2 linked regions of the Tautonia marina genome follow. The protein of the gene in region 1 interacts with the protein of each later gene in a pairwise test. Links are inferred from orthologs where the notes say so. Each region holds a gene or a part of one and is shown on either strand. Other genes may lie near its edges.

The links. Proteins that work in one complex are often made in the same cells at the same time.
Region 2: the proteins of mobA (region 1) and GA615_RS00450 interact in binary tests that used the Escherichia coli proteins (3 or more experiments, as listed by UniProt). The link is inferred for Tautonia marina from one-to-one orthologs.

What each region holds. Positions count from the first base shown.
Region 1 is NZ_WEZF01000006.1:280,023-285,620, reverse strand. The notes cover bases 1,677-4,590. They hold mobA (molybdenum cofactor guanylyltransferase), read left to right. Parts: upstream 1,677-2,757; coding sequence 2,758-3,423; downstream 3,424-4,590. Other genes in these bases: GA615_RS09950 (PLP-dependent cysteine synthase family protein), read right to left, coding at 3,775-4,590; GA615_RS09955 (hypothetical protein), read right to left, coding at 3,404-3,775; GA615_RS09965 (hypothetical protein), read right to left, coding at 1,813-2,298. Also shown: GA615_RS09975 (acyltransferase family protein), read right to left, coding at 1-105; GA615_RS09970 (DUF1501 domain-containing protein), read right to left, coding at 234-1,595; more of GA615_RS09950, read right to left, coding at 4,591-4,752; GA615_RS09945 (hypothetical protein), read right to left, coding at 4,829-5,598. UniProt on the Escherichia coli protein: Transfers a GMP moiety from GTP to Mo-molybdopterin (Mo-MPT) cofactor (Moco or molybdenum cofactor) to form Mo-molybdopterin guanine dinucleotide (Mo-MGD) cofactor.
Region 2 is NZ_WEZF01000001.1:105,911-110,055, reverse strand. Bases 1-2,804 are described here. They hold GA615_RS00450 (molybdopterin molybdotransferase MoeA), read left to right. Parts: upstream 1-679; coding sequence 680-1,930; downstream 1,931-2,804. Other genes in these bases: GA615_RS00445 (hypothetical protein), read left to right, coding at 2,123-2,668; GA615_RS00455 (anthranilate synthase component II), read left to right, coding at 62-631. Outside these bases: GA615_RS00440 (CehA/McbA family metallohydrolase), read right to left, coding at 2,833-4,145. UniProt on the Escherichia coli protein: Catalyzes the insertion of molybdate into adenylated molybdopterin with the concomitant release of AMP.

The DNA of each region.
Region 1 (5,598 bases):
AAAGTGCATGACCTCGGCCATCATCAGAAACATCACGAGGCCCCGATAGGCGTCGATGGACGCCAGGCGGCCCGGGGAGGGTTGCGGCGAGGGAGACGTGCTCATGGTGCGGTTCGACCCTGGATCGTGCGAATGTCGGCCCCACCTCGGATCGCAACTCAACGCGTTGTTCCGAGGCGGGCAGGACAGGTTCTTCACCGTCACCGCGTGATCGGATTGCTTGCCCGGAATGCCTAACCGACCAGTTCTTGGATCGGCTCTCCGGTTTCGATCAGCGGGACCGGCCGTCGCGTACGATCCTCGAACATGACGTGGCGGGAATCAATGCCGAGATGGTGGTAAATTGTTGCACACACATCCTGAGGACTCACGGGGCGATCGACCACCGTTTCACCACGGGCACTGCTTCGCCCGATGATCTGCCCCATCCGCATTGACCCACAACCGAACAAGACGCTAAAGGTCTTGCCCCAGTGGTCGCGTCCCGCATCCTTGTTCATCCGAGGGGTCCGGCCGAACTCTCCCATGGCGACGATCAGCGTCGAATCATAAAGCCCACGATCGATCAGATCATCAACGAGTGCCCCGATGGCCATGTCGAGCGGCGGGATCAGCTGGCGAGCCCCTTCCTCGGTCTTCAATTGGTTGCCGGTCCCATGATGGTCCCACGGCACGCAATTGACGGTCACGAACGGCACGCCTGCTTCGACCAGCCGTCGAGCCATCAAGGCACTTTGGCCAAAGGTATGCCGCCCGTAACGATCGCGCAAGGCGTCCGGTTCCGAGGCGATGTCGAAGGCTCGGGCGACGGCCTTGCCGGCAAGCATGTCGAAGGCTCGGCCGAAATGGTCGTCGAGATCTCCCAGAGCGGGCTCGGCCCAGCGACGCTGGGCATCGAGCGTTTCGAGCAGGGTCCGACGGTCCTCAAGGCGAGCCATGGACAGCTCTCCGGGACGTTGGAGGTTCCTGACCCGGAACTTCGGATCGTTCGGATCCGACTCGACGATAAAGGGATTGGCACCGCCTCCGAGATAGGCTGCATAGTGGAAAAAGTTGTCCGTCCCTCCTCGAAGATGAGGAACGGCGACGTAAGGAGGAATGCCGGGCCTTCGCTCGCCGATCAGTCGGGCCACGGCCGAGCCCATCGCAGGCCGACGTTGCACCTTGTTGTCGGCGGCATTGAAGGCGGGGCCTTCGAAGCCGGTGAGCATCCAGTGATTGCCCTTGGTGTGGTCACCCGATCCGTGATTGACGGTTCGGACAATCGCGAGACGATCGGCCCTCCTGGCATTCTCGGGCATCAGCTCACCAAACTGGACACCCGGCAGGCGAGTCGGGATGGCTCCAAAGGGGCCTCGGAAGCCATCGGGGGCTTCGGGCTTCGGGTCCCAGGTTTCCATATGCCCGGGTCCGCCACTGAGCCAGAGGAGAATGACACTTCGATCGGTGTTGGCACCGGAGGTCATTCCCGCAGCTCGAAGTCTCAGGAGATCGGGAAGCGTCAGACCACCAAGCCCGAGAATCCCTGCCTGAAGAAAGCTCCGACGGGTCACCCCATCGCAGTCTCGTGAACCAGCACCAAGGATCTTGAGCATCGAGGAGACTCCCGTTCGGCGAGGGTTGATCAGACGAACCATTCTCGATCGGATGCTCGCTCTGAGGAGTTGAGGAGCAACCCAGCTTCACCTGACAAAGGAGGATGACCAGACGATCGTTTTGGTTTCAAGGGTTCTCCTGAGACCATACCAAAACGGAACCCCGACGTTCCGCATAAACGTCGAGGTTCCGAGGATTGCGGCGATCGAGGATTGGTCAACGCTCGGGAGTGGGAGCCTCGTCTGGCTTGGGTTCTCCCTTGATCGCTTCCCCGGCGTTCTTCACCGCTTCACCCGTCGTATCCGTCGCACCGGTGGCCTTCTCGCCAACTTCACCGGCTGCGTCTTCAATCTTCTGACCGGTTTCTTCAAGTCCGACCGCCTTTGCCGCCTCACCAACCTTCTCGGTCGTCGTCTCAGCGGCTTGTCCGACCTCATCGGAGGAGGCCTCGATCTTCTCACCCACCGATTCGACAGCCTCTCCCGTTGCCTGACGAGCAGAATCAACGGCGTCACCCGCGGAATCCACGGCCGAATCGAGCATCGCTCCAGCTTGCTCCGTAATCGACTCCGGAGCGGCCTCCCCAGTCGCGTCCACGGCATTCGTCACGTCTGCCGGTTGCTCGCTGGCACAGCCAAGCGTCAACAGCGAGGCGGTCAGGATCCCGAACCCACTGGCCCATGATTTGAGCACAGGACTCATCGGTGTGAACTCCCGTCGTGTCAGGATAATGGCTCGTACGACGAGACAGGTCACATGACCTGCAGCACCCGTCGTTCGACTTCGCCAGGGAGAACCCCCCAGCAAGAATCACCTAACCATGCCCGGCGTCGGAATGGTTTTCCGACCGAAAGCATTCCGCTCCGAAGCTTTGATCAGTTTATGCTTCGGAAAACCGATTCATGAAACGACGCCTCCGTCACAGTGGCTCCATTCTAGACCGGCTTTGACACCTCGTCCAACCGTTCGCCCAAAGATTTTTTTGCAGAACTCTTCCCAATTTCCCAAGCGGATCACCCGGCCCACCGCAGCCCAAACCAATGGTCGAGAAGGTCCATCGGACCTGCCGGAATTCGGGATGTCCTGTCCCTCGACCTTCGCTCCTCGTAAACTCAGGAGTTTGATTCTCGGCCCAGACCACCCAACGCTCTGGGTCGCCTAATGAACCCACGCGAGACGCTCATCATGGAACGACTCGGGGCTGTCGTCCTGTGTGGAGGTCAAAGTCGCCGGATGGGACGGCCAAAGGCGTGGCTGCCGATCGACGATGAGGTGTTCCTTCAGCGCGTCGTTCGGCAGGTTTCTGCCCGAGCTTCCCTGGTGATTGTCGCGGCGGCCCAGGGGCAGGACCTCCCGGCATTACCCCCGGAGGTCGAACATGTCTTCGATCTGGAACCCGATCGAGGCCCGTTGCAAGGGCTCGCGCTCGGCATGCAAGCGCTGGTGGGCCGAGTTCACTGGGGCTTTGCCTGTGCGACCGACACTCCCCTGCTCCGGCCGGAATGGATCGATCGGCTCCTCGACTTCACTTCGGAAGATGTTGACCTGATTCTTCCCCACCTTGAAGAACGCGACCAACCGCTCGCCGCACTCTACCGCCCCAAGGTCGCCGCTGCCGCAGCGGCCGACTTGCTCGCATCCGGACAGACCAAACTGGGGCTGATTTGCAATCGCCTTCGCACTCGAACGATCGGCGCTGAAATCCTTGCGGCAGTGGACCCGGACTTCTGGACACTCCGCAACATGAACTCGCTTTCAGATTACAATGAACTCTTGTCGTTTCACTCCCTCACCGAGCCTTCACCGATCAGGCCATCCAAACACTGAAATGAACGAGAAATCGGCTCGCGATGAGCCCCAGAATGGCGACCCCCTTCATCAAGCCAAGCAGCGAGAGCCGCCGAGGCCACAGGGGCCGACCTCGACCGTTGCGATACGATAGAATGAGGACGATCAGGGCTGAGACTTCAGCCGCAAAGCGACTGCAAGCATCGATCAGTCGATATTGCTCAAAGGGACTTGGCAGGATCACTACCATCTCAAATGTGGCGGCCAGGGTGATCGCGGTCATCGAGGCCGCTCCAATCGCACTCACGACAGCCAGGGCGATGGCAAGCGCGGCGGAGGCCAACGGGCCATAATCTGGTCCGACCTGCTCGTGCACTGACTCGACAGCCATCACTCATAGAGATCCGTAGACACGTATTTCATTCCGCTGTCGCAGGCAAGCATCGCGATCGTGGAACCGCGCTCGGTGGTTTCCAGCAATCGCAAAGCGGCGGTCAAATGGGCGGCGGTCGAGAAGCCGGCGAAGACGCCTTCCTCCCGGGCGAGCAAACGCGCCGAAGCAATCACATCCTCATCGGTAACCGGGAGGAATCCATCGACGAGGGAGCGATCAAACAGGGGTAACTCCGGGTCGCTTCGAGAGTAGCCTGCCCCTTGAATCCGATGTCCCTGGGGTGCAGTGGTCCTGCCGGAGAGGACGGCCGCCGACATCGGCTCGACCGCGTAGATTCTGACCGATGGATTCTTCCGTTTCAGCGCCCGAGCCACACCGGTCAGGGAACCGCTGGTCCCGGGACAATCGACGTAAGCGTCGATCATCCCTCCGGACTGTTCCCAGAGTTCAGGGCCGGTCTGTTGTTCGTGAGCGAGGACATTCCCGGGATGTTCAAACTGCTGCACTCGGAAGGCCGATCGCTCCGCGACAATGCGGCCCGTCTCAACCTCCACTAGAGCAAGATCAGCCCCCGAGACCTGGCCCGGGACCGATCCGGGAACCTGGTCCACCAACACGACCTCGGCTCCCAGCGCCGCCATCATTCGAACTCGCTCGATGCTGTTGCCTCGCGACATCACCGCCACGAACGGATGGCCGAGCATCCGGCAGACGATCGCCAGACCGGTTCCGGCATTCCCACTGGTCAATTCGACGACGGTCTGCCCCTCTCGGAGCTTCCCGTCTTGCCGAGCCTGACGGATGATTTGCAGGGCAACGCGGTCTTTCTTACTCCCGCCGGGACTGAAATACTCCAGCTTCATCAGGAGACGGCCGCTCAGGTTGAGCAGGCTCACCAGGCGGGCCAGCTCCACCAGGGGAGTGTGTCCGATCGTCTCAAGGATCGACGTTGCAAGCGGAGGAGGCGTGCGCATCATTGTCGAGAGATCCGAGGGATCGTGACGACCGCCGGCATCGCTCGTGATGCGGCGGCCTTTACCCCCTTTGATCTTAACGACTGTCGTGGTCGTGTGGCGACTGGGCGCGGACCACCAGCGCATCTCCGGGAGACGGCTCGGTCGGCATGGTCCGGGATGCGACCAGATGCCACGATCGCCAGGCTCGGTCCAGTTCTCGTGTGTTGGTGAACCCATAATGAGCGCGGGTTGCGGCATCCCAGTTATGCTTCATGCCGTCTCGGAGGAAGGCAAGGAACCGAGGTCTGCCTCCCATTTCCACGAGGAATCGGGACACGGAATACCCCTGACCGTAAAAGCCCATTAGGTCTTGCGGGTATTCTTCGATCGTGAACAACTCGCCGAGTGCCCAGCCACCACTCCGAGCCAGGAGATCCGCGGCGAATTGCTCGTGGCGAAGGCGTTCGCGACGGTCTTCGCTGAGCAGCGAGGCTCCCTCATCGGCCCATCTCGGCAAGGGCCCACCGAAGTAGGACGCAAAAATGGTATGAGTGATCTCGTGAGGCAAAGCCGAGGCCAGGATCCGATCGAGGCGTCCTTCCAGGCTCATCTCCTGGTCGAGCATCTTCCCACGACCGAAGCCGAAGGAGGTCACGCCCCCAGCTTCTCCGCCGGTCATCTTGATCCGGATGGCACACGGCCTTGGCCAGTCCGGAAGCGGTTCGCCAAGCCATCGACGAGCGATCTCGTCTCGATAATGCTCGGCGTAGCGAGCAACCTGTTGCGCGATTTCGGGGGTCGGGGCCTCGACCTCGAAATTGGTTGACCGCGCCGAAGCCCCCATCAGCATCGGCAGCAGGGCAA
Region 2 (4,145 bases), on another replicon or contig:
GCCGGATATGATGCAAGGGAACCCCCTGGCCTCCGACCGACAGTCCTCCGGCAGAACCGGCATGATCGCCCTGATCGACAACTACGACTCGTTCACCTACAACCTTGTTCAGCGCCTCGGCGAGATCGACCCGACGCTCGATCTCTGGGTCGTACGGAACGATCAGACGACCCCCGAGGAGATCGCCTCGCGGTCGCCGACGCACGTCATTATCTCTCCCGGCCCCTGCTCGCCGAACGAGGCGGGCATCTCGATGGCCGTGGTCGAGCAGTTCGCGGGCAAGGTTCCGTTGCTGGGCGTTTGCCTCGGGCACCAGTGCATCGGGCAGGTCTTCGGCGGCTCGATCGTCCGCGCCGATCGGATCATGCACGGCAAGACCTCCCTGATCTACCACGACAGCCAGGGGGTCTACCGCGGCCTGCCGAACCCGTTCGAGGCGACTCGCTACCACAGCCTGATCCTCAAGCCCGACACCGTTCCGGCCGACTTCGAGGTCGTGGCCTGGACCGATCAACACGAGATCATGGGCATCCGGCACAAGGTCTGGCCGCTCGAAGGCGTGCAGTACCACCCCGAGAGCTTCCTGACCAACGCCGGCACCGAGTTGCTGCGGAACTTCATCGGGAAATGACCGGCAAGGCCGATCCATCCCTCCGACTCGAAGCGAGATCCTGCGCCGATGCTCTCCGTCGCCGAAGCCCTCCGCGCCGTGCTCGATCATGCCCAGTCCCTCCCCCCGCGTCGGGTGCCGCTGGCCGACGCCCTGGGAGCCGTCCTGGCCGAGTCGGTGACGGCCGACCGCGACCTGCCGCCGTTTGATAAGGCCCTCCTCGACGGCTTCGCCGTGCGATCGGCCGACCTGCAAGGGGAAGGGCCGTTCGACCTGGACGTGATCGAGGAAATCACCGCCGGCCGGGTACCGACGAAGCCGATCGGACCCGGCCAGTGCTCGGCGATCATGACCGGCGCCCCGCTGCCCGATGGAGCCGACGCCGTCGTAATGGTCGAGGACAGCGCTCGAACCGGCGACCGCGTCACCCTCTCCCCCCGCAAACCGGTTTCCCCCGACGCGGGCCGCCTGACGAAAGGCCGGGAGATGCGGCAAGGGGAAACCCTGCTTGGCCCCGGCGATCGGCTCGACCCGGTCAGGCTGGGCTTGCTCGCGTCGGTCGGCTGGGCCTCGCCGCAGGTCGTGCCGAGGCCGGTCGTCTCCATCGTCTCGACCGGCGATGAGATCGTGCCGCCCGACCAAACCCCGGGACCGGGCCAGATCCGCAACAGCAACGCCACCATGCTCGATGCCCTGGTGCGAGCCTCGAACACCGAGAGCGCCGTGGCTCCCATCGCCCCGGATGAGCCGGTGCGGTTGCGGGAAATCCTGGCCGAAGGGCTCACGCGCGATGTCATGCTCATCACCGGAGGCGTTTCGGCCGGAAAGCTCGACCTGGTCCCGGGCACGCTGGAAGGGCTCGGCATGAGGGCCGTCTTCCACAAGATCCGACTGAAGCCGGGCAAGCCCTTGCTGTTCGGGATCGGGCCGGATCGCCCCGGCGGATTGCCCGGAACGCTCGTCTTCGGCTTGCCGGGCAACCCGGTCAGCGGCGTCGTGGGCTTCCTGCTCTTCGTCGCCCCGGCCCTTCGCGTCTTGCGCGGGCTTCAAGGAGCACCGGCCGCGACAATCACCGCCCGCCTGGCGAAACCGTTCGCCCACCGAGGCGATCGGCCGACCTTCTTCCCCGCCCGACTGGGCGAGGGCTCCATCATCGAGCCCTTGAACTGGGCTGGCTCGGCCGACCTGCGCACCGTGGCAATGGCCGACGGCTTCGCCGCCTTCGAGGCTGGCGACCGCGCCTACGACGCCGGCGCGTCTGTTCCGTTCCTCCCCCTGCCCCGGATCGACCCCGACGGGCCTCGGGTCGGCGGCTCATGAATCGGTATCGACCAAATCGATTCTGACGTGCCAAAGGATCGGCAACATCGATGAATCAAAATCTCCGGGATTTTCGTTGCAAGAGCTCGGCCGTTTGACGTAGGATTCAGTGATGGCCGAAGACAGCCGAGGATCGGCTGCCTCCGGGTCGGATGACCCCGTTTCCCGCATCCGAGCGGGGAGGAGGCTGCCATGTTTCTTTTTACCACACGACGCCTGGACGAATACCTGATTTCCGTGCTGCTGGCGCTGGGCATGGTCGTCCTGTTCGCCGGAACCGCTCGGGCCGATTATCGAATCGTCAACCAGACCGACAGCACCTTGCGCGTGGCGGTGTTTGAACCCGAAATGATGGGCCGCATCGACGGCTGTGGATGGCAAATCGTGGCACCGAGGGCCTCGGTGATGGTGTCGGCCTGCTCGCAGCCGGTCATCGGCTTGCTGGTGCAGGAGATCGCCACCGGCGCGGTTCTCGTTCCTCCCGGGGCGATGGGCACCAATCCCAAGCCTGTTTTCCGGGACGATTCCTTTACCGTGGCCGAGGGGGTCGAGCCGATGGGCCTGATCCGCCTGACCTGGGGCATGCCCCCGACCATCCGCCTGATTCCTGGCGATTGGACCGAGGCCGACCTGCCCGCGGGCTGGTTCACCGCCGAGGTTCCGATTGTTCCCAGCGACGGGACCTTTGAAGTGCTTCCCGTCGCCACCACGAAGCTCGGAAACTGGGCCGCAGAGTAAGGCGGCCATCGGTCGGGAGGGACGGAACCTCCCCGCATTGCAACTCGGCCACGGATTGGCGGGGAAGCAAACGCAAATCCCCGCCCGGCTCGCCCATCGACGAGCCGGGCGGGGTTCTTTGTCCTCGGCGGTGTGCAAGCAAGGCCCGCGGGATCGCCCGGCCGTCACTCCGCCTGGCCCAGGAGCCGCTCGAAGAACCGCCGAGCCTCCCGATGCGGTTCCAGGACGCCTTGCTTGGCCGACGGATCGGCCAGGTGGCCTTCGGGGTCGGCCTCGATCGCCTCGACCCTCGCGTCGATCCAGCGGAGGAAAAACTCCACGTCCGCCCGACGGACCGGCCGACGGGGCTCCCCGACCTCGACATAGAACGGGGCCGTGCTGGCAAATCGAAACGTCTCCGGCACGTCGGCGATCGCCCGGACGAGGCACCAGCCGCCCTGGTCGAAGTCCAGCGCCTCCAGTCGGATCGGCTCGCCGAGGTCCGGATCGTCAATCCGATGAACGACCTGGCCGTCTCGGACGACCTCGATGGCCTCGATCGGGTCATTCGACCAGATCCGCACGTCGAGATCGATCCGGACCGGCTCACCGTCGGGCGATCGCAAGACGGCTCCAGGGCGCTCGCCGTTGGCCCGGACGAGCAACAGCGGGCCATTGGTCACGAACGACCGGCCCTCGGCAAGCCCCTGCCACCAGGCTTCGTACGAGAAGGGAGCATCGAGGTGGACGTAAACCCGGTTGTATCCGACCGGGTTGGGCAGCACGCCCGAGGCCGAGCCTGCCGACGGGGGAATCCGGAGGCCGCAGTTGAGCAGCCGGTAGTAGATGTCCTGAGTATAGAGGCCGTTACCCCGGGGCGCGGGATACTGGTCGCGGTCCCTCGGCCGCCCCCAGGCCTCGTTGTCCAGGACGCCGAGACGCCACATGTGATTATGAGCAATCCCGATCGAGCGGACGTGACCGGTCGCCACCCAGGTCGGCATGTCCCACCAGAACGGCTTCTCGACATCGACCCAAGCCCCCTGCCCTGCGACGGCCTCGCGGAGGTGGACGACCGGAGAGGGGGCCTCGGGGCCGTCCGCATCCAGGTCGAGGGGCCGATCCAGGTTGAAGTACAGCAACGCCCCGCCACGGCGTTCGTCCTCGCAGGCCATCAGGTGGTACGCCCGCCCCGGTTCGGGCTCAAGGAGCCGTTGATCGGGCAAAGGGCGATCGCGCCAGGAACTCGTTCGATTCCAGACGGTGAGGACCGGGGCCAGGTGCAGATCCTCCGACCGGAGCAACAGCGGCAGGTCGCTCGGCGGTCGATGGACGTGGGTTTCGCCCGAGTACCAGCCGAGGGCCGGAAGGTCCACCAGCCGTTCCAGCGGGACGGTCAGGTCCAGGCGTTTCCCGCCCTCAAGCGCGAATTGTCCCGCCGATCGGGTGAATTCCGGCCCCCGCTCGACGACGTACGCATACGAGCCGGGGTCCAGGT